DNA from 3 places in the Erwinia wuhanensis genome. Region 3 is predicted to be linked to each of the others. Evidence: riboswitches for the same ligand, from Rfam matches in the RefSeq annotation. Region 3 holds a riboswitch; each other region holds the start of a gene.
The links. Region 3 has a riboswitch for thiamine pyrophosphate ahead of thiB (thiamine ABC transporter substrate binding subunit). Riboswitches for the same ligand answer to the same signal wherever they lie in the genome.

Region 1: linked by a shared signal. The riboswitch ahead of QZH36_RS02050 (TenA family protein) and the one ahead of thiB (thiamine ABC transporter substrate binding subunit) in region 3 are both predicted to bind thiamine pyrophosphate.
Region 2: linked by a shared signal. The riboswitch ahead of thiM (hydroxyethylthiazole kinase) and the one ahead of thiB (thiamine ABC transporter substrate binding subunit) in region 3 are both predicted to bind thiamine pyrophosphate.

Annotation. Positions count from the first base shown of each region.
Region 1 is NZ_JAUJUH010000001.1:450,250-457,601, forward strand. It holds gene nudI (nucleoside triphosphatase NudI) at 1-291, opposite strand, end outside; gene QZH36_RS02045 (FdhF/YdeP family oxidoreductase) at 613-2,934, opposite strand; TPP riboswitch at 3,116-3,218, shown strand; gene QZH36_RS02050 (TenA family protein) at 3,264-3,950, shown strand; gene QZH36_RS02055 (ABC transporter ATP-binding protein) at 3,947-4,666, shown strand; gene QZH36_RS02060 (ABC transporter permease) at 4,663-5,409, shown strand; gene QZH36_RS02065 (ABC transporter substrate-binding protein) at 5,429-6,361, shown strand; gene QZH36_RS02070 (diguanylate phosphodiesterase) at 6,476-7,352, shown strand, end outside.
Region 2 is NZ_JAUJUH010000005.1:213,600-220,951, forward strand. It holds gene QZH36_RS13800 (mannitol dehydrogenase family protein) at 1-46, shown strand, start outside; gene QZH36_RS13805 (GntR family transcriptional regulator) at 152-838, shown strand; gene thiD (bifunctional hydroxymethylpyrimidine kinase/phosphomethylpyrimidine kinase) at 1,008-1,805, opposite strand; gene thiM (hydroxyethylthiazole kinase) at 1,802-2,587, opposite strand; TPP riboswitch at 2,620-2,716, opposite strand; gene QZH36_RS13820 (hypothetical protein) at 2,900-3,133, shown strand; gene QZH36_RS13825 (hypothetical protein) at 3,261-3,521, shown strand; gene QZH36_RS13830 (GNAT family N-acetyltransferase) at 3,518-3,940, shown strand; gene apbC (iron-sulfur cluster carrier protein ApbC) at 4,036-5,142, opposite strand; gene metG (methionine--tRNA ligase) at 5,306-7,339, shown strand.
Region 3 is NZ_JAUJUH010000007.1:206,092-213,443, forward strand. It holds gene leuC (3-isopropylmalate dehydratase large subunit) at 1-1,008, shown strand, start outside; gene leuD (3-isopropylmalate dehydratase small subunit) at 1,011-1,616, shown strand; gene QZH36_RS17105 (sugar efflux transporter) at 1,662-2,840, opposite strand; gene sgrR (HTH-type transcriptional regulator SgrR) at 3,086-4,747, shown strand; TPP riboswitch at 4,783-4,881, shown strand; gene thiB (thiamine ABC transporter substrate binding subunit) at 4,921-5,907, shown strand; gene thiP (thiamine/thiamine pyrophosphate ABC transporter permease ThiP) at 5,883-7,352, shown strand, end outside.

The sequences.
Region 1 (7,352 bases), on a different contig from region 3:
GTCAAATATAAGATAAATCATATAAATTTCTTCAGTTTTGCCATCCGGGTACGTTTTGGTTCGGATGTCATCACGAAAAGTCCAGGGCTGAATATCTGTGATGCATAGCTCCTCGCCTAACTCTTCATTTATTTCGCGCCTCAGGGCTTCTTCCAGTGTTTCGCCCGCCTCCATCCCTCCACCAGGCAAGGCCCACTGCCCCGGAAAAACACCACGATCCGCAGCCATTTTACAAAGCAAATACTCACCTTCGTTTTGAATCACAGGACATACGATTATCCTCTGCCGCATTTTATTTCCTTAATATCGCTATTTATCCATTAAAGTATCAGGAGGTTTTAACATGTTATTGACCTCAACTTAGGTCAGTTTTCCGAAAGGCTATCCGTAATTTCCCGTTTTGATATCTATGCGATTTTATCCGAGTTATGTTCTTTATTACTCTGTGCTGATTACTCGTTTTATTACTGCGGATATTCGGGAAGCTCAGTAACCTCGCAGGAGAAAGGATTGCGTGCTCAGGGTACGCTCAGCTGAAGCAATTTTAAAGCCATTACGTTTATTTTTGCGGGGTCAGGAAGAAAAGGAGAGGTCGCCCCCTCCTTCCCATTTTTAGCGCAGCGTGCCCGACGTTTCGGTCGCTTCTGCGTGCTCCAGCGCGACAGGAATGCTTTTATAAGCCGGAATACCGCTTTCGGTATCGAAGCTGTCCAGCGGCACCAGCACGTTGGCTTCCGGATAGTAGGCCGCGACCGAGCCAGGCGCCATGTCGTAAACCACTATCGTCAGATTATCCAGGCGTCGCGAGGTCTGCTTGCCGTCCGGATCGAGCGCCACCATATGCACCTTGTCGCCGACCCGCAGGCGGCGTTTTTCTGCCTCATCTGCCGAGATAAACAGCACGTCCCGCCTTCCCGTCACGCCGCGATAGCGATCGTTCAGCCCGTACAGCGTGGTGTTGTACTGATCGTGACTGCGCAGCGTCGTCAGCACCAAATCGTGGCACTTCAGCGAACGAGGATCCTCGTTAATGCCCTGCATGCTCTTAAACTGCGCTTTACCCGACGGCGTCAGCCATTTGCGTTCCGACGCGGCGTTGTAAAGACGGAAGCCGCCCGGCTGTAGGATCTTGCGGTTAAAATCCTCAAAGGCCGGGAAAACGGCTTCGATAGCCTGGCGGATAAAGCTGTAGTCGCCGATCATTCTGTCCCAGTTCACCTTAGTGTTGGGCAGCGTGGCTTTCGCCAGACCCGCTACGATGGCCGGCTCCGACTTCAGCCATTCCGAAGCGGGCTTCAGCGAGCCGCGCGAGGCGTGCACCATCGACATGGAATCTTCCACGGTCACGCTCTGCTCGCCCGATGCCTGCCTGTCGATTTCGGTTCGGCCAAGCACCGGCAGCAGATAGTTATGTTTGCCCAACAGCAGATGCGAGCGGTTCAGCTTGGTCGCCATATGCACCACCAGATCCAGCTTGCGCATCGCCTCGAAGGTTTGCTGCGGATCGGAGATCGCCTCCGCCAGGTTGCCGCCCAGGCAAAGCAGTGCTTTGGAGTGGCCGTCGCGGATCGCCTGAATAGCCTGCACCGCACCGTGTCCATGTTTCTGCGGCGGCTTAAAGCCAAACACTTTTTCCAGGTTGTCCAGCAGCGACTGCGGCGGGATTTCAGTAATGCCGACGGTACGATCGCCCTGTACGTTAGAGTGGCCGCGCAGTGGGCAGATGCCCGCGCCTTTCTTGCCGATATTGCCACGCATCAACAGCAGGTTAGCGATTTGCTGTACATTTTGCGTGCCGTACTGGTGCTGGGTGATACCCATGCCGTAACAGATAATGGTTCTTTCTGCTTTGGCATACAGGTGGGCAATATTCTGGATCTCTTCAAACGTCATACCGGAGACTTTCAGAATATGCGGCCAGTCGGTGGCATCCAGGTCCGCCTTCAGGGCGTCAAAACCTTCGGTATGTTCGCTGATAAAGCTTTCGTCCAGCACGCCGGGCTCTCCGGCCGCCAGCGCCCGCTCGTGCATCACCAGCAGACACTTCATCACGCCTTTCAGCATGGCGGCATCGCCGCCAACGCGCACTTTGTAATAGGTAGAAGCGAGCGTGGTGGAGCTGAGCGACAGCATTTCTACCGGGCTTTGCGGAGAGGTAAAGCGTTCAAGCCCTCTTTCCCGCAGCGGATTGATCGCCACGATGGTTGCGCCGCGTTTGGAGACTTCACGTAGCGTACCCAGCATGCGTGGATGATTAGTGCCGGGGTTATGGCCGATACACAGCACCAGATCGCAGTGATCGAAATCTTCCAGTTCGATGGTGCCTTTGCCTATGCCGATGGACTGCGGCAGGCCGACGCTGGTCGGCTCATGGCACATATTGGAGCAATCCGGGAAATTATTAGTGCCGTATTCGCGCGCGAACAGCTGCCAGAGAAACGCTGCTTCGTTAGAAGCGCGGCCTGAGGTATAGAACTCCACGCTATCCGGATCTTCGTAGCTTTGCAGCTTTTCGCCGATTTCACGGAAGGCAGTTTCCCATTCTATAGGCTGATAGGTATCGGTGGCCGCATCGTATTTCATCGGGTGAGTCAGACGGCCTTCGCCTTCCAGCTCAAAAGCGTTGCGTTGCCAAAGCTCACTGACGGTATGGGCAGAGAAAAATTCCGGCGTGGTGCGCTTGCTGGTGGCTTCCCAGGAAACGGCCTTGGCGCCATTTTCGCAAAATTCAAAGGAGGAACCGTGCTGAGGATCGGGCCACGCGCAGCCGGGACAATCGAAGCCCTGCGGCTGGTTGACTTTAAACAACGCGATCACGTCCTGTTTGACCGACATCTGGCCGCGGATCGCGTCGGCAACGGCCTTTAACGCTCCCCAACCCCCCGCTGAACCACCGTAAGGCGCTATTCCAATAGTCTTATTTTGTTGTTTCATACGACTCCGCATCACATTACAAACCAGTTTTTAGCTTAGAACAGCATGCGGCTTCCGACCGGTTTTTTGCTTTCAGAATGTTACCGAATGGCGCTATTAATAACCCATAGCGGCCAGCGACCTGAATCCACAATGGTGCTGAGCCTGCGCATTGTAAACAGAAAGTAAATACCGTATAACAATACGCACCGAGGGGTGTCCTGTTACGGGCTGAGATGGCGCAAGCCGAACCCTTTGAACCTGATCTGGGTCATGCCAGCGAAGGGACGGCTGAGCCAGATAACGCACGTTCCCGCGCCTGACCGGATCTCAAGTATTGAGGAGGTTCCGTGTTTGACGGTTTCTACGGACGGCTGCGTCAACAGACCGGCGATCGCTGGCTGCACTATATCCATCACCCTTTTGTTCGCCAGCTGGCTGACGGCACCCTGCCTGCGTCGGCTTTTCGCCGTTACCTTATCCAGGACTATCTGTTCCTTATCCATTTTGCCCGCGCCTACGCGCTGCTGGTCAGCAAATTTCAAACGCTGCCGGAGATGCGTGCGGCAATCCGCTCGCTGAACGCCATCGTCGACGAACTGCCGCTCCACGTGCGCTACTGCGCGCAGTGGGGCCTGACCGGGAAGGCGATGGCGACGGAAACCGAGGCGCCAGAAACGCTAAATTATACCCGCTATGTGCTGGATATTGGTCACGCGGGCGACGCGCTCGATCTGTTGACCGCCCTAATGCCCTGCGTGGCTGGCTATGCCGAGATCGGCGTCGGCTTGCTGAACGATACGCAAACCGTATTGACCGGCAATCCCTACGCGCCGTGGATTGAAAACTATGGCGCTCCGCTTTACCTGAGCGGCGTGCAGGCTTCGCTGACGCTGTTTGAAAACCTGGCCGCCCAGCGCGGCGGCGCGAGCCGCTTTGAGGCGCTGGCGGGAATATTCGCCACCGCGACACGGCTGGAAACGGCATTCTGGCAGATGGGGCTTGATGCTGCCTGCGCTACGCCGGAAGCGCGATGACGCCGGGTATAGAGGTGAAGGCGGTCAGCCTGCATTTTAGCGATCGTACGTTATTTAAGCAGCTGAGCTTTACGCTGGCAGGTGGCCGCTTTACTTCTCTGCTTGGCCCCAGCGGCGTCGGTAAAAGCAGCCTGCTGAAGATCATTGCGGGGCTGCTTGCACCCTCGACAGGATCGGTGCTGGGTAGCGATGGGCTGCCGGTTGCCGGACGCATCGCCTGGATGGGACAGCGGGATCTGCTCTATCCGTGGCTTAGCGCGATCGACAATGTCGCGCTGGGTGCGCGTTTACGCGGCGAGAAAGCTGACAGACAATGGGCAGAACATCTGCTTGAACGCGTGGGCCTGGCTGGCAATGCCGGCGCGCTGCCCGCCACGCTGTCGGGCGGGATGCGTCAGCGTGTCGCGCTCGCCCGGACCTTGTACGAGCGACGGCCCATTGTGCTAATGGATGAACCCTTTTCCGCTCTTGATGCCATTACCCGCGCCCAAATTCAGGCGCTGGCCGCAGAGCTGCTGGCCGACTGCACCGTGCTGCTGATTACGCACGATCCAGTAGAAGCCTGTCGCCTCAGTCATCGCCTGCTGATCCTTTCTGCTGCCGGGCTTAGCGAGCTTCCTGAGCTGGCTGGTCAGCCGCCGCGAGCGCCCGACGATCCCAATTTATTGCGTAGCCAGGCGCAGCTTATGCGCCAGCTGACAGAGGACATGGCATGAATGCAGCAACGATACGCCGTGGCGTCACGGTATTTGTCGGGCTGATGGCGCTGTGGCAGCTGGCCACGCCTGGCAGCATCCCGGCTTTTCTGTTGCCCTCGCCCATCGCCGTGGCTGCGGCTATGCGGGATAACGCTGGCTATCTCGCTTACCACACGCTTATTACCGCTACTGAAATCGCCGGCGGGCTTATCGCGGGCGTGCTGCTCGGCGCCCTGCTGGCGCTGCTGATGACCTTTTCGCCCGGCCTGCAACGCTGGCTGATGCCGCTGGTATTGACCAGCCAGGCGATCCCCGTGTTTGCGCTGGCGCCGCTGCTGGTGCTCTGGTTTGGCTTCGGCATCAGCGCCAAAATTGTGATGGCGATCCTGGTGATTTTTTTCCCGGTTGCCTCCGCTTTTTTTGATGGCTTACGGCGGGTCGAACAGGACTATCTGGATCTGGCGCGCACGATGGGTGCCTCTTCCGCTTCGCAGCTGCGGCATGTGCGGCTGATGGCGGCGCTGCCGGCCTTTGGCTCAGGGCTGCGGATGGCGGTCGCCGTCGCGCCCATTGGTGCGATTGTCGGCGAATGGGTGGGCTCCGCCGAAGGATTGGGGTTTGTAATGCTGAATGCTAACGCGCGAATGCAGAGCGATCTCTGCTTCGCCGCCCTGTTTGTGCTGGTAGCCATGACGATTGCGCTCTGGCTGAGTACCGATATCCTGCTGCGCCGCCTGATCCGCTGGTCGCCGGAGCGTTAATCACCGTAAGGACAAGATAATGAAAAAAGCTTTAGTTTGTGGGCTGGTGGTAGCAACGTTATCTCCTTTCACCAGCGCGGCGCAAAAGCTGACGCTGATGCTGGACTGGTATGTTAATCCCGATCACGCGCCGATTATGGTGGCGCAGCAGACTGGCGCGTTTAAGGCTCAGGGGCTGGATGTGACGATTATTCCGCCTTCCGATCCGGCGTTGCCGCCACGTCTGGTCGCGGCCGGTAAGGTGGATCTGGCGGTGACCTATCAGCCACAGCTGCACTTTTTTGCCGACCAGGGCTTACCGCTGGTACGCGTCGGCACGCTGATTGATTCCCCGCTCAACACGCTGATTACGCTTGATAAAAGCGTGCATTCTCCGGCAGACCTGCAAGGGAAAACGGTGGGGTATTCCGTCAGCGGCATCGAACAGGCCACGCTCGCCGCTATGCTGCAGCACGACCAGCGGCAACTCAGCGACGTTAAGCTGGTTAACGTCAATTTTCAGCTGACCAGCGCGTTGCTGACCGGCAAAGTTGATGCGGTCATCGGCGGCTACCGTAATATTGAAGCGCTGGAAGTGAAGCTTCAGGGCAAAGATCCCGTGGTGTTCAACGTCGAGGACTACGGCGTGCCGGCCTATGATGAGCTAATTCTGGTGGCGAATCGCGATAGCCTGAACAAACCCGCTATCAAAAAGTTCCTGATAGCGCTCAAGCAGGGCAACGACTACTTGCAGGCCCATCCTGAAGAAAGCTGGCGGGCATTCGCTAAATTGCATCCTGAGCTGAACACCGGGCTGAACAGACAGGCATGGGTAAAAACGCTGCCGCTGTTTGCCCGCGACCCGGCCCGCCTGGATCGCCAGCGCTATCGGCAGTATGAAACTTTTCTTTTTAACCATGGGCTGATTAAAAAAATTACGCCGGTTAACGACTACGTCGTCGAAATCCAGTAAGCTCGCGGGCTGACGCCACAAGCTGAATTTTAATCGATTTCAAATTGCGCTGGACAACACCGCAAAGGCATCTGGTAAGGTATGCATAAAATAGCGAAAAATCTGGAAGCCCCCATGCTGTCAACCATCATCTATCGTAGCCATATTTCCGATGACGTCGCGTATAAGACGTTGGGGAAACTGGCCGAACAAGCCAATCAGGTCAACGAATCACACAGTGTGACGGGCATTTTATTGTTCAACGGCACCCACTTTTTCCAGGTGCTGGAGGGCCCGGAGGACGCTGTGTCCGCTATCTATGAGGAGATCTGCAACGATCCCCGGCACCATAATCTGGTAGAACTGATGCGCGATTACGCGCCCGCCAGACGTTTTGGCAATGTCGGCATGGAACTGTTCGACCTGCGTGAATACGACCCGGAAAACGTGCTGCAGGCCGTGCTCGATAAAGGCACCTCTAAGTATCAGCTGACTTACGACGATCGCGCATTGCAGTTCCTGCGCGTGTTTGTCGACGCCACCGAACGGGAAAACTATTTTGAGATCCCGCCGGGCGACTCCTGGGAGTTCGTTGTCGATCGCGAGGAAGCGCTGCCCCGCGAGGCCGTTCCCTCGGCCACGGCCGACTACAGCTTCGCTTTTCAGCCGATTATCGATCCGCTTTCCCGCCAGATCGTGTCGCTTGAGGCCGTTATGCGCCCAACGTCGGGTATGTCGGCGGCCGATTATCTCGCCGGGCTGCCGCGCAGTGAAAGGTATAGCGTCGATCTTAAATCCAAACAGCACGTTTTTGCGATGGCGAAGCAGCTGGGCATTAATGGCCTGACGCTGTCGATCAACCTGCTGCCGATGTCGCTGGCGATTGTGCCGGATGCGGTCGATTTCCTGCTGGAGGCGATCCATGCTAACGGGCTGGTGCCTGAGCAAATCGTTGTTGAGGTCACGGAGAACGGCACGGTATTCCGCGCGGACGAATTCGAGGCGGCGATTA
Region 2 (7,352 bases), on a different contig from region 3:
ACTGAAGTTGGGCGCGAAAGAAACGGTCAGGCAGGTTATCGGCTGACCGCCGCTTAATGGCAAAAGAACTGGCGCTGGCGCAGCAGGCTGATTAGACTGGCTGTTTCCAGCGTCAGGCTTCGCGACGCACTAATGAAATGAAAATTGCCGCATGTCTACTGCCTATATCATTACCGCCAGCGAACCAGTCAATCAGCAAATCTATCGCTTTTTACGCCAGGATATTGTGACCTGCGTGATTTCACCGGGTGCCTTACTGTCTGAAAAAGAGGTTTCTGCCCGTTTCAGCGTCTCGCGCCAGCCGGTGCGGGAAGCCTTTATTAAGCTGGCCGAGGCCGATCTGGTGCAAATTCTGCCGCAGCGCGGCACCTTTGTGCGCAAGATTTCTGCGCGACGCGTTGCCGACGGCCGTTTTATTCGTGAAGCGGTGGAAACGGCGGTAATAAGGCGAGCGGCGACGGAAGCGACCCCAGAGGCGCTGGCCCGGCTGGAGCATAATTTGCGCCTGCAAAAGCTGTCTGCGGAGCGCAACGACAGCCAGGCGTTTTTGCTGCTGGATGATGAGTTCCACCGCCTTATCGCGCAGAGCATCAACTGTGAGCTGGCATGGGAAACGGTAGAAAATATCAAGGCGACGATGGATCGCGTGCGCTTCCTGACCCTCAGTAAGGTTTCGCCGCCGGAAAGCCTGATCAATCAGCATGAAGAGATCCTGCAGGCGCTGCTGGCGAAAGACGCCGACGCCGCCGAACAGGCGCTGCGGCATCATTTGCAGGAGATGATTTTTTCCATCACGCCGATTGCAGAGCAAAACGGCGCGTGGTTTGAACAGGAGTAATCCTGCCGGGCTGGCGAGCGGTTCCGGCCGTCAGCGTCCTTCCACCCGCGCGTCTCATCACTACCGCTACACGCGCCGGTTCAGCCGTAACGTTTTCGCTCGTCGATGCACTACTAATCATCCTCTCCCGGCCCGTCAGCAGTTTGCCCGCTGATAGCGTTCCAGCGCGCTACCACCAGCGGTAGAAATGATGCACCGGGCCAATGCCTTTACCCACTTCCAGCGTATCTGCGTGCTGCAATGCGCCCTGCAGCCACTGTTTCGCTGCGCTTACCGTACCCGGCCAGCTGGTATGACGCGGGCGCAGCGCGGCCAGCGCGGAAGAAAGCGTGCAGCCGGTGCCGTGCGTATTTTTAGTCGGCACGCGCGGCGCGGTAAAACGCTCTTCTCCTTCCGGGGTCAGCAGCCAGTCCGGGCTTTCGTTGTCGCTCAGGTGGCCGCCTTTCATCAGCACCGCCTGACAGCCCAGCGCCAGCAGCGCCCTGCCCTGTTGCAGCATCTCCTGTTCGTTGCGGGCCGGTGAGCACTCCAGCAGCGCAGCGGCTTCCGGCAGATTCGGCGTGATAATGGAAACCTGCGGCAGCAGTTTTTCCCGCAGCGTCGCCACGGCCCGCCCGGAAAGCAGCGGATCGCCGCTTTTCGCCAGCATCACCGTATCCAACACCCGCCAGGGGATCGCCGCCTTTGCCAGCCCTTCTGCTACCGCCTCCACAATATCGCTGTCCTGCAACATACCGATTTTGACGCTGTCGATGCGCACGTCGCTTAATACCGAGGCTAGCTGGGCCGAAACAAAATCGGCCGCCACGGGATAGACGGCCTGCACGCCGCAGGTGTTCTGCGCCACCAGCGCGGTGATCACGCTGGTACCGTAGGCTTCAAGCGCGGAGAACGTTTTCAGATCGGCCTGGATCCCGGCTCCGCCGCTGGGATCCGTACCGGCGATGGTCAATGCGTTGACTCTCATACCGCCTCCTTGTACAGACGGTAGAGCGCATCGAGAAACAGCGGTTCAAAGGTGCCCGGCCCGTTGGCCGCCGCCGCCGCCTGCTCGCCCGCCTGGCTCATTACCCGACAGGCGGCAGCGATATGCAGCAGCCTGTCGCCCGGCAGTGCGCAAAATGCGGCCACCACGGCGGAGAGCGCACAGCCCGTGCCGACCACGCGCGTCATCAGCGGAGAGCCGCCCGATACCGCCAGCAGCCGCCGTCCATCGGTGACGTAATCCGTTTCGCCCGTCACGGCAACCACCGCGCCGCTGGACTGCGCCAGCTGAATAGCGGCCTCCAGCGCGGCGGAAGGATGATGCTGGCTGTCGACGCCGCGACCGGAAACCGCCTGTCGGGCCAGCGCCATAATTTCAGAGGCGTTGCCGCGAATGGCGGCAGGACGGAATGCCAGCAGCCGCTGGCAAAAATCGCTGCGAAAAGTCAGCGCGCCGACGGCAACCGGATCCAGCGTCCACGGTCGGCCTGCCGCCGTCGCTCCCTGCACCGCGGCAAGCATCGCTTCGCTACGTGCAGCGGTCAGCGTGCCGACGTTGATCAGCACGGCATCCGCAATAGCGCTGAACTGTGCCGCTTCCACAGGTTCAGTCACCATCGCGGGCGACGCGTCCAGCGCCAGCAGCACGTTAGCCGTCAGGCTTTGTACCACATCATTGGTCAGGCAGTGAACCAGCGGCGACCGCTGGCGGAACAGAGCAAGAGACGCGGCCGGGCTGGCCGTATAGTGAGTAGGTTGGATCATAGCGCTCCCAACCGGCGATCAAGAAGGCGATGCGATAAAGCATCTGACTTCCCTCCGCTGGCATTATCCAGTTCAGGTTCAACGGGTATTTCTCAGCCTTCACAAGGAAGGGCACCCCGAGTCGTAGTGCTTGCCAGCATAGGGAAACGCGCTGTTTTACGCAAGCGCGGAACGGCTTGCTAACGCAGATAGCGCCAGGGTTTACACTGCTGCCAGCGCCAGCAGCAGCAGCGGCGGACGGCATGGATTGGCGGCCTGGCCTGGGATTACACGCTGCCGATAGTCCCTGGCACCCTGCATCTGGGCATGGACATGCACTGGCTTCATCGTCCGGCAGGCCAGGACAAAGTAACCGTTAGCGATGGCCACAACCGTGACGCCTTCCGTACCGGCAACGGCGGCGATGCGCTGGCCGTGCAAGCGGAGGCCAGGCTGGCCGTTACCGACAACGTTTCTTTCTCTACCCGCCTCAACCATCAGCGCAGGCTGCAACAGGAAGGCGCCAACGACTGGCTGCTGGCTGGCGGCGTGACGGTGAATTTCTGATTATTTTCCGGCGGCCTCTTTTGCCGCCGGGAATTTTTGCGTCATACTCTCCGATCCCGTAGCGGCTTTTGATAAAGTCCGCCCATTCGCTAATCTGAACGCCATTCCTGTCCTGACGAGAAGTAAGATGACAAGACCGCTTAATGAACAATACGGCATCAGCGTCGCGGCGCTGCAAATGCTGCACTATCTGCAACAGATAGCGCGCGGCGATCGTGCCTTTACCATTCAGGATACCGTGCTGAATAGCCGCTGTAACGTTACGCCCCCGGACAATTTCCGCCTGCTGGATCAGCTTTTTGAAGCGGGCAAAATCGACTATGACTATCGCGGCACGGGCATTGAGGGCGAAAGACACGTAAAGCCCGTCTGGGGAGAAAACGGATGACGGTACGCGCCTTTACCGAAGCCGACCGCCCTTTTCTGCGCACGCTGTTTCTGGCCGCCCGCAAGGCGAACTGGCACTGGCTTGACGGCAGCGACTGGCAGCTGGAGGATTTCGACCGCGTGACGCTGGGCGAACGCATCCTGGTCGCCGAGCATGACGGCCACCGCACGGGCTTTGCCGCGCTGCTGCCCGCCGATAATTTTTTGCACAGTTTATTTGTCGACCCGGCGTGTCAGGGTCAGGGTATTGGCAGCGAGCTGCTGGAGGCGGTGCAGGCAGGCTTCACCTCGACCGGCGCGCTAAAGTGCCTTAAGGCAAACGACCGGGCGCTGGCTTTTTATCAGCGTCACGGCTGGCAGGTTATCAGCAGCGGCGAAGGCGACCAGGGAGAATACCTGCTGCTGCACTACGTGCTGTAAAAGAAAACGGGCGCATGATGCGCCCGCCGGGTTACTGACAAACTTAAAAGCCTGGCGGCGCCCTGTCGTTTTGCAGCAGCAAAGCCGAGTTGCCGTCAGACTACGCGGAAAGCGATATCGTCCGGGATCACTTCGCCATCCCAGTAGAGCTGTGCGGCGACCTGGCCTGCCAGCTGGCGATACAGCCAGGTAAATTCGCTGTCGGGACGGCGCACCACCGTCGGCATTCCGTCGTCCAGATCCTCGCGCAGCGTGATGTGCAGCGGCAGCTGGCTCAGCAGGCGCGTGTGATACTGTTCCGCCAGCGCCAGCGCGCCGCCGCTGCCGAAAATCGGCTCGTGATGACCGCAGTTGCTGCACACGTGCACGCTCATGTTCTCGACGATGCCCAGCACCGGCACGCTGACCTTTTCAAACATCACAATCCCCTTACGGGCGTCGATCAGCGCGATATCCTGCGGCGTGGTCACCACCAGCGCGCCGGTCACCGGCACGTTTTGCGCCAGCGTCAGCTGAATATCGCCCGTGCCTGGCGGCATATCCAGGATCAGGTAGTCCAGATCCGGCCACAGCGTTTCGTTCAGCAGCTGCATCAGCGCCTTGCTGGCCATCGGCCCGCGCCACACCATCGCGTTGTCATCGGTCACCAGATAGCCGATAGAGTTGGTCGCCAGCCCGTGCGCCATAATCGGCGCCATATGCGTACCGTCCGGCGAGGTAGGCCGTTCGTTTTGCGTGCCGAGCATATCAGGGATCGACGGGCCATAGATATCCGCATCCAGCAGGCCGACTTTCGCGCCTTCGGCCATCAGCGCCAGCGCCAGGTTGACCGCCGTGCTGGATTTGCCGACGCCGCCCTTGCCGGAGCTGACGGCAATAATATTTTTCACACCCTTTACGCCTGGCTGGTTCTTCACCCTTTTCAGCGTGGCGATATCCAGGCTCAGCTTCCAGCTGATGGCGGTGGCATTAGTCAGGCGCAGCAGCTCCGCGCTGGCGCTCTCCTTTAAGGCTTCAAAGCCGCTGTGCCAGGCTAAAGGCATCAGCAGTTCGATATGCAGGGTGTTGTCCAGCATTGCGCAATGGTGCAGCGCCTTCAGCGCGGTGAGGTTGCGCTGTAGCGTCGGATGTTCAAACGTGGTTAAAACGCCCATCACTATCGCGCGCAGCGCTTCAGGTGAATGTTGGGATTGAGGCATCATCCCGGCTCCTTTTTTTCTGTGACGTTATTCAGAGCATATCAGATAAGGCTGTCGGCGGCAGGCAGTAAAAAACGGCACGGTCGGCGCGGCGTTGTTTACGCAGGCCGGGCCTTTCGGGTAACATCGGAACCCCCTATTTTAAACAGGTATAGCAAGTCTCACTATGACTCAAGTCGCGAAAAAAATATTGGTAACGTGCGCACTCCCTTACGCCAACGGTTCTATTCATCTCGGCCACATGCTCGAGCATATCCAGGCGGATATTTGGGTCCGTTACCAGCGAATGCGCGGCAACGAGGTTTACTTCATCTGCGCCGACGATGCGCACGGTACGCCGATCATGCTGAAAGCTCAGCAGATGGGCATTGCGCCTGAGCAGATGATTGCCGAGATGAGTCAGGAACATCAGAATGACTTCGCCGGTTTCAATATCAGCTACGATAACTACCACTCCACGCACAGCGAGGAGAACCGCGAGCTGTCGGAGCTGATCTATACCCGTCTGAAAGAGAACGGTTTTATCAAAAACCGGACTATTTCGCAGCTTTACGACCCGGAAAAAGGCATGTTCCTGCCGGATCGCTTTGTGAAAGGCACCTGCCCGAAATGTAAATCGCCGGATCAGTACGGCGACAACTGCGAAGTGTGCAGCGCCACCTACAGCCCGACCGAGCTGATCGATCCTAAATCCGTGGTGTCCGGCGCGACGCCGGTACTGCGCGACTCCGAGCACTTCTTCTTCGATCTGCCGGAGTTCAGCGCCATGCTACAGGCCTGGACCCGTTCCGGTGCCCTGCAGGAGCAGGTCGCCAACAAGATGCAGGAGTGGTTCGAGTCGGGTCTGCAACAGTGGGATATCTCCCGCGATGCGCCCTACTTCGGCTTTGAAATTCCGGGCGCGCCGGGCAAATATTTCTACGTCTGGCTGGATGCGCCTATCGGCTATATGGGCTCGTTTAAAAATCTCTGCGACAAGCGCGGCGATATTGATTTCGACGCCTTCTGGCAAAAAGACTCCGAGACCGAGCTGTATCACTTTATCGGCAAGGACATCGTCTATTTCCACAGCCTGTTCTGGCCAGCCATGCTGGAAGGCAGCAACTTCCGCAAGCCGAACAACCTGTTTGTCCACGGGTACGTGACGGTTAACGGCGCGAAAATGTCCAAGTCGCGCGGCACCTTCATTAAGGCCAGCACCTGGCTACAGCATCTGGATGCCGACAGCCTGCGCTATTACTATGCCGCCAAGCTCTCTTCGCGCATTGATGATATCGACCTGAATCTGGAAGATTTCGTCCAGCGCGTGAATGCGGATATCGTTAATAAAGTGGTTAACCTGGCGTCCCGTAACGCCGGATTTATCAACAAGCGCTTTGGCGGCAAGCTGTCCGCCGAGCTGGCCGATCCGGCGCTGTATCAATCCTTTGTGGACGCCTCTGCCAGCATTGCGGAAGCCTGGCAGAGCCGTGAGTTTGGCCGTGCGGTGCGTGAAATCATGGCGATGGCGGACGTAGCGAACCGCTACGTTGACGAGCAGGCGCCGTGGGTGGTGGCGAAGCAGGAAGGCCGCGATGCCGACCTGCAGGCGATCTGCTCAATGGGCATCAATATGTTCCGCGTGCTGATGACCTGGCTGAAGCCGGTGCTGCCTTCGCTGAGCGAGCGCGCCGAAGCCTTCCTGAACCAGGAGCTGAGCTGGGACGGTATTGCGCAGCCGCTGCGCGATCACACGCTTTCCGCCTTTAAAGCGCTGTATAACCGCGTCGAGATGGACAAGGTCAACGCGCTAATCGAGGCCTCGAAAGAGGACGCGGCGGCGGCGAACAAACCGGCGCTGACCGGCCCGCTGGCGGACGATCCGATTCAGGAAACCATCACCTTTGACGACTTTGCCAAAGTGGATATGCGTATCGCGCTGATCCAGAACGCCGAGTTTGTTGAAGGCTCCGATAAGCTGCTGCGCCTGACGCTGGATCTGGGCGGCGAAACCCGCAACATTTTCTCCGGCATTCGTACCGCCTATCCGGATCCGTCGGTGCTGGTAGGCCGCCTGACCATGATGGTGGCTAACCTGGCGCCGCGTAAGATGCGCTTCGGCATCTCGGAAGGTATGGTGATGGCCGCCGGCCCTGGCGGCAAAGAGATCTTCCTGCTGTCGCCGGACAGCGGCGCTCAGCCGGGAATGCAGGTAAAATAAGCAACGGAGACGG
Region 3 (7,352 bases):
CACGGCGCTTTCGGCGCGCTGGCGTTTGGCATCGGCACGTCAGAAGTCGAACACGTGCTGGCAACGCAGACGCTGAAGCAGTCGCGCGCTAAAACCATGAAGATCGAAGTCGTGGGGCAGACGGCGCCGGGCATTACCGCCAAGGATATCGCGCTGGCGATCATCGGTAAAACCGGCAGCGGCGGCGGCAACGGGCACGTGGTGGAGTTCTGCGGCCCGGCCGTGGAGCAGCTCAGCATGGAAGGCCGCATGACGCTGTGCAATATGGCGATTGAGCTGGGCGCGAAAGCGGGCCTGGTCGCGCCGGATGAGACCACGTTTAATTATGTGAAGGGCCGCCAGTTTGCGCCCAAAGATCGGGCCTGGGAACAGGCAGTCGCCTACTGGCGCACGCTGAAATCCGACAGCGGTGCCCGCTTTGATAAAGTCGTGACGCTTAATGCCAGTGAGATCGCGCCGCAGGTCACCTGGGGCACCAATCCCGGCCAGGTGATCGCCGTCAACGACGTCATCCCCGATCCGGCCAGCTTCAGCGATCCCATTGAACGCGCCTCGGCGGAAAAAGCGCTGGCCTATATGGATCTCAAACCGGGCATCAGGCTGACTGACGTGCGGATTGATAAGGTATTTATCGGCTCCTGCACCAATTCCCGTATTGAGGATCTGCGCGCGGCGGCCTCCGTGGTCAAAGGGCATAAAATCGCCGCTGGCGTGCAGGCTTACGTCGTGCCCGGCTCCGGGCCGGTCAAAGCGCAGGCCGAAGCGGAAGGTCTGGATCAAATCTTTCTGGCTGCCGGTTTCGAATGGCGCCTGCCCGGCTGCTCGATGTGTCTGGCGATGAATAACGATCGCCTGAGTCCGGGCGAGCGCTGCGCCTCAACCAGCAACCGTAATTTCGAAGGCCGTCAGGGCCGTGGCGGACGTACGCATTTGCTCAGCCCGGCGATGGCCGCCGCTGCGGCGGTAGCCGGTCACTTTGCCGATATCCGCGAGCTGGATCAGGAGTAACTATGGCGAAAAAATTTACGCAGCATACGGGCGTGGTGGTGCCAATGGACGCCGCCAACGTCGACACCGACGCCATTATCCCGAAGCAGTTTTTACAGATGGTGACGCGCACCGGTTTTGGCCGCAACCTGTTTTACGACTGGCGCTACAAGGATGCGGAAGGTCAGATCCCTGACCCGGACTTTATCCTGAATAAACCGGCCTTTCGCGGCGCCAGCATTATGCTGACGCGGGAGAACTTCGGCTGTGGATCTTCGCGCGAACACGCGCCCTGGGCGCTGACCGACTACGGTATCCAGGCGATTATCGGCAGTGATTTCGCCGATATTTTTGCCAATAACGCGTTTAATAATCAGCTGCTGCTGGTGACGTTAAGCGAAGCCGAAATGGATGCGCTGTTTCAACGGGTCGCCGCCGAGCCGGGCGTCAGCTTTACCGTGGATTTGGACAGGCAGGAAGTGGTGGCAGGCGACAAGCGTTACGCTTTCAGCATCGATCCTTTCCGTCGTCACTGCCTGTTGAACGGGCTGGATAGCATTGGCCTGACGCTGCAGCACGAAGCCAGCATCAGCGAGTATGAACGGCGGCAGCCAGCGTTCTTGCGCTAGCTTCAGTCGGGTTAAAAGCGGCCCGAGCGGGCCGCTTCCCTCCACTCAAACATCCTTCACCTTAGCCGACATCGCCAAAGCCGCGACGGCGAGGATCAGCGCGCCCCAGTAAACCGAATAGTGGCCGAACGTTTCTGCCAGCGCGCCCTGCAACACGCCCGCCAGGATCACGCCGGTCGAAATGCTGTTGGTAAAAAGCGTGGTGGCCGCACCTGGTCTGCCGGGCATCAGATCCTGAAAATAGAGCATGCCAATCCCGGCGATGATGCCGATAAAAATAGCGTTGAAAATCTGTAGCGCCAGCAGCGCCGCACGCGAGTGAAACAGCACCAGCCCCAGATAAAACAGCACGCCCGCCGCCACGGCAAACAGCATCATGTTGCGCTTGCCGAAGCGCTTAACATAGTGCCCGGCCAGCAGCATCGCCGGGATCTCCAGACCCGCCGCCACGCCCATCAGCAGGCCCGCCAGCCTGTCCGGCAGGCCCAGCACGCTGCTGATATAAAGCGGCATATCAATGATATACATGGTGTTGCAGGTCCACATCAGCAGCGAGGCGATAAACAGCAGCCGCACGTCTCTGTTTTTCCACGCGCTGATTTGCGTGATAACCACCTCCGGCGACTGTTCCACTCGTGGTACGGAAGGCAGCGCAAACCAGATCAGCGCGATGCAGAGCACAAACAGCGCGGCGGCAACGGAAAACATGGTGGTAAAGCCGTAGTTCAACGCCAGCGCGAAAGAGAGCGGCGGGCCAATCACCCACGCCAGCGAAAGCTGGGCGCGCATTACCGAACTGAACATCACGACTTCACGCGCAGAGCTGTCCGCATACTCGCGCGCCAGCGCAAAAATTTGCGGCATGGCGACGCTGGCCAGCGCCGACAGCAGCACGCCAAAAGTGATTAGCGTCAGATAATCGCGGTTAAAAGCGAACAGCAGCGCGTTGCCTGTCGCCATCAGACAGCAAAAGAGGATCAGCATACGTCGATCGCCACGGTTGTCCGATCGTTTCGCCAGCAGCAGGCTTACCGCAATACCGGCAATTGCGTTCACGGTATAAAACAGCCCCACCCAGAATGGCCGCTCGCCCACTTCGCGCGTCAGAAACAGGCTCAGCGTTGGCGCCTGTAGCGCCCCCGCGATACCCACCATAAAAGAGACAGCCATAAAAGCGAGGTAAACCGGGTTAATACGACGTTGACGCGTAAGCAACGATTTCATACCACATCCCTTGCAAATAAAGAGGCCCGCACGCGGGCGCAAACAGCAAGCATAGAAGAAAACGGGAAATGAAAAAAGCCAGCGGGCAAGACGCCTGCTGGCTGGTGAAAGCACACCTTACTCAGATATAAAGTCTTGAAAGCGCGCCATTCAAAAGAATGCCTCCCGCACTTTCATCGCTAACCAGTATTGCCTTAATATAGGGCAAGAAAAACAGGCGACTTTTCAGCAAGAGTTCCCCTTTTATGCAATCAACGCGTTTACAGCAGCAGTTTATCCGGCTCTGGCAGAGCTGCGAGGGCCAGCCGCAGGAAACCACGCTCGACCAGCTGGCGCTCCAGCTTAGCTGTTCGCGTCGCCATATGCGTAACCTGCTTGGCGCCATGCAGCAGGCGGGCTGGCTAACCTGGCAGGCAGAAGCCGGGCGCGGCAAGCGCTCGAAGCTGACGTTTCACTATACGGGCCTGGCGCTTCAGCAGCAGCGCGCGGAAGACCTGCTGGAGCAGGATCGCATCGATCAGCTGGTGCAGCTGGTCGGCGATAAAAATACCGTGCGGCAGATGCTGCTCTCTCATCTCGGCCGCAGCTTTCGCCAGGGAAAACATATCCTGCGGGTGCTCTATTATCGCTCGCTGCTGAACCTGAATCCCGCCACCGCGTTGCGTCGTTCGGAAACGCATCTGGCCCGGCAGATCTTCAGCGGCCTGACGCGCATAAATGAGGAAAACGGGGAAATCGAGCCGGATATCGCCCACCACTGGCAGTCGGTTTCTTCGCTGCACTGGCGCTTCTATTTACGCCCTGCGGTGCATTTCCATCACGGACGCGAGCTGGAGATGGCGGATGTGATCGCCACGCTGGAACGCGCGCGGACGCAGCCGCTTTTCGCCAATATTGTCCGTATTCACTCTTCCACGTCCTGGACGCTGGATATTCATCTGCACCAGCCCGACCGCTGGCTGCCGTGGCTGCTGGCGGGCGTCGGCGCGCTGATCGTGCCGAAAGAGTGGCCTTTTCTGCCCGATTTCAGCCGTCAGCCCGTCGGCACCGGGCCCTATGCCGTGGTGCGTAATCAGCAGAGCCAGCTTAAGATCGAAGCCTTCGACGCCTATTTCGGCTACCGCGCGCTGCTTGATGAGGTCAACATCTGGGTATTACCGGAAATCAGCGAGGAGCTGGTCTATTCCGGCGTCAGGCTGGAAGGCGGCAGCCTGGATGAAAAATCGGAAGAGAGCCGCCTTGAAGAAGGCTGCTATTTTCTGCTGTTCGACCAGCGTTCGCCGCTGGGACGGGACGAGCAGATCCGTCGCTGGGTCAGCGCCATCGCCAACCCGATAGCGCTGCTGAACCGCGCCGGAGCAGGCTATCAGCGCTACTGGTTTCCGGCCTATGGGCTGCTGCCGCGCTGGCATCATCGACGCGATCTGGACGCGCCGGAAAAGCCGACGGGCCTGACCTCGCTTACGCTGACCTGGTATGGCGATCATCTTGAGCATCAGGCTATTGCTAATTTGCTCCATCCGCTGCTGGCTGCGCAAGGGGTGACGCTGGTTACGAAGCAGGTCGATTACGCCAGCTGGCATCAGGGCGAGGCGGAAAGCGACATCTGGCTGGGCAGCGCTAACTTTACCCTGCCGCTGGAGTTTTCGCTGTTTGCCCTGCTGTATGAGATCCCGCTGCTGCAACACTGCGTGCCGATTGACTGGCGGCAGGACGCGCAGCGCTGGCGCGAACAGCAGCTGCCGCTGGCCGACTGGAGCAGGCAGCTGACAGCCGACTGCTACTTTCATCCGCTTTTCCATCACTGGCTGCTGCTGGAAGGCGAACGCAGTATGCGCGGGGTGCGCATGAATACGCTGGGCTGGTTTGACTTCAAGTCCGCATGGTTTGCACCACCCGAATCATGATGCTTTCGCTACTCTGTAGAAATCATTAGAATAAGCCGTTCTCAACGGGGTGCGCGGCATTAGCCGACGCTGAGATAAACCCGTCGAACCTGACCCGGCTAATACCGGCGTAGGGATTTGAGAGTGCTTCACCTGCTCAGATCGCGCGTCGCCTGACCCTCAAGGAACTCCAGGTGCTAAAAAAAATCCTGCCTCTGCTGCTGCTCTGCTCGCTTTCCGCCGTTGCCGCCAAACCCGCGCTGACGGTCTATACCTATGACTCTTTCTCTTCCGAATGGGGACCCGGTCCGGCCATTAAAAAGGCTTTTGAGGCCGACTGCGGCTGCGAGCTGCGCTATGTCGCCCTGCCCGACGGCGTCGCGCTGCTGAACCGCCTGCGTATGGAAGGGAAAAACAGCCGCGCCGACGTGGTGCTGGGGCTGGATAACAACCTGCTGGACGCGGCGGAAAAAACCGGCCTGTTTGCCGCCAGCGGCGTCGATACGCGCAGCGTCACCGTGCCGGGCGGCTGGTCAAACAGCACTTTCGTTCCCTACGACTACGGCTGGTTCGCCTTTGTCTATGACAAAACTAAACTGCAAAACCCGCCCAAAAGCCTGAAAGAGCTGGTCGAGGGCAGTCAGCCGCTGAAAATTATCTACGAAGATCCGCGCACCAGCACGCCGGGACTGGGCCTGCTGCTGTGGATGCAGAAAGTCTATGGCGATAACGCGCCCGCCGCCTGGCAGAAGCTGGCGCAGAAAACCGTGACCGTGACCAAAGGCTGGAGCGAGGCTTACGGCCTGTTTCTGAAGGGCGAAGCCGACATGGTGCTGAGCTACACCACCTCACCCGCTTATCATTTGATTGCCGAGAAAAAAACGCAGTATGCCGCTGCCGACTTTAGTGAAGGTCATTACCTCCAGGTGGAAGTCGCCGGGCAGCTTAAAACCAGTAAACAGCCGCAGCTGGCGCAGAAGTTTATGCAGTTTATACTGGCTCAGCCTTTCCAGCAGACCATTCCGCAGGGCAACTGGATGTATCCCGCCGTGGCGGGCAAGCTGCCGGCAGGCTTTGACACGCTGACCCTGCCGAAAACCACGCTGCAATATTCGTCGCAGAACGTTGCCAGCCATCGCAGCCAATGGATCAGCGAATGGCAACGCGCCGTCAGCCGCTAGCCAGCTATCAGCCTTCAGGCAGCCTCGTTCCTGGCTGCCTGGCCGCCACGCTGCTGGTCGCCGTGGCGCTGCTCGCCTTTATCGCGCTGGGGCGCAACGCGCCGGTCAGCGCCCGCGCGCTTTGGGAAGACAGCTATCTGTGGCACGTCCTCCGCTTTTCCTTCTGGCAGGCGTTTCTCTCCGCTTTGCTGGCGCTGACGCCCGCCGTGCCGCTGGCGCGGGCGTTGTATCGCCGCCGCTTTCCGGGCAGGCAACTCGTGCTGCGCCTTTGCGCGATGACGCTGGTGCTGCCGGTGCTGGTGGCGGTATTCGGTATCCTCAGCGTTTACGGGCGTACGGGATGGCTGGCGTCGCTGTGCGCCTGGCTGGGCGTGGACTATCACTTTACGCCTTATGGTTTGCAGGGCATTTTGTTGGCGCACGTCTTTTTTAACCTGCCGCTGGCCGCCAGGCTGCTACTGCAAACGCTGGAGCAAATCCCCACCGAACAGCGCCAGCTGGCCGCGCAGCTGGGCGTCACGGGCTGGCATCAGTTTCGCCTGGTTGAGTGGCCCTGGCTGCGGCGCCAGCTGCTGCCGGTCGGCTCGCTGATCTTTATGCTCTGCTTCGCCAGCTTCGCCACCGTGCTGGCGCTGGGCGGCGGCCCTAAGGCCACCACTATCGAGCTGGCGATTTTTCAGGCGCTGAATTTTGATTACGATCCCGGCCGCGCCGCCTTACTGGCGCTGCTGCAAATGATCTGCTGCCTGAGCCTGGTGTTGCTGAGCCAGCGGCTGAGTAAAGCGCTGCCGTCAGGCACCACTCATCTGCAAGGCTGGCGGGATAAGCAGGAAGCGCCGGGCGCGAAGCTGCTGGACGGCGTACTGCTGTTGCTGCTGCTGCTGCTGATCGCGCCGCCGCTGTTGGCCGTGATTGCCAGCGGCCTGAACAGCAACCTGTTTAGCGTCCTGCAACAGCCCGCGCTCTGGCAGGCGACCTTTACCTCGCTACGCATCGCCCTGGGCGCCGGCGTGCTCTGCGTGCTGCTGACCACGATGCTGCTGTGGAGCAGCCGCGAGCTGCGCCTGCGCCAGCAGCCTTTCGCGGGCCAGCTGATGGAGCTGAGCGGAATGCTGATCCTGGCGATGCCGGAGATCGTGCTGGCGACCGGTTTTTTCCTGTTGCTGAACGATACCCTCGGTCTGCCGCAGTCTGCGGACGGCATTGTTATCTTTACCAATGCGCTGATGGCCGTGCCCTACGCGATGAAAGTGCTGGAAAATCCTTTGCGCGATATCGCCGAGCGCTACAGCCGCCTTTGTCTGGCGCTGGATATTCGCGGGCTGAACCGTCTGCGGCTGATCGAGCTGCGCGCGTTAAAACGGCCGCTGGCGCAGGCGCTGGCGTTTGCCAGCGTGCTGTCGGTCGGCGATTTCGGCGTGGTGGCGCTGTTCGGCAACGAAGAT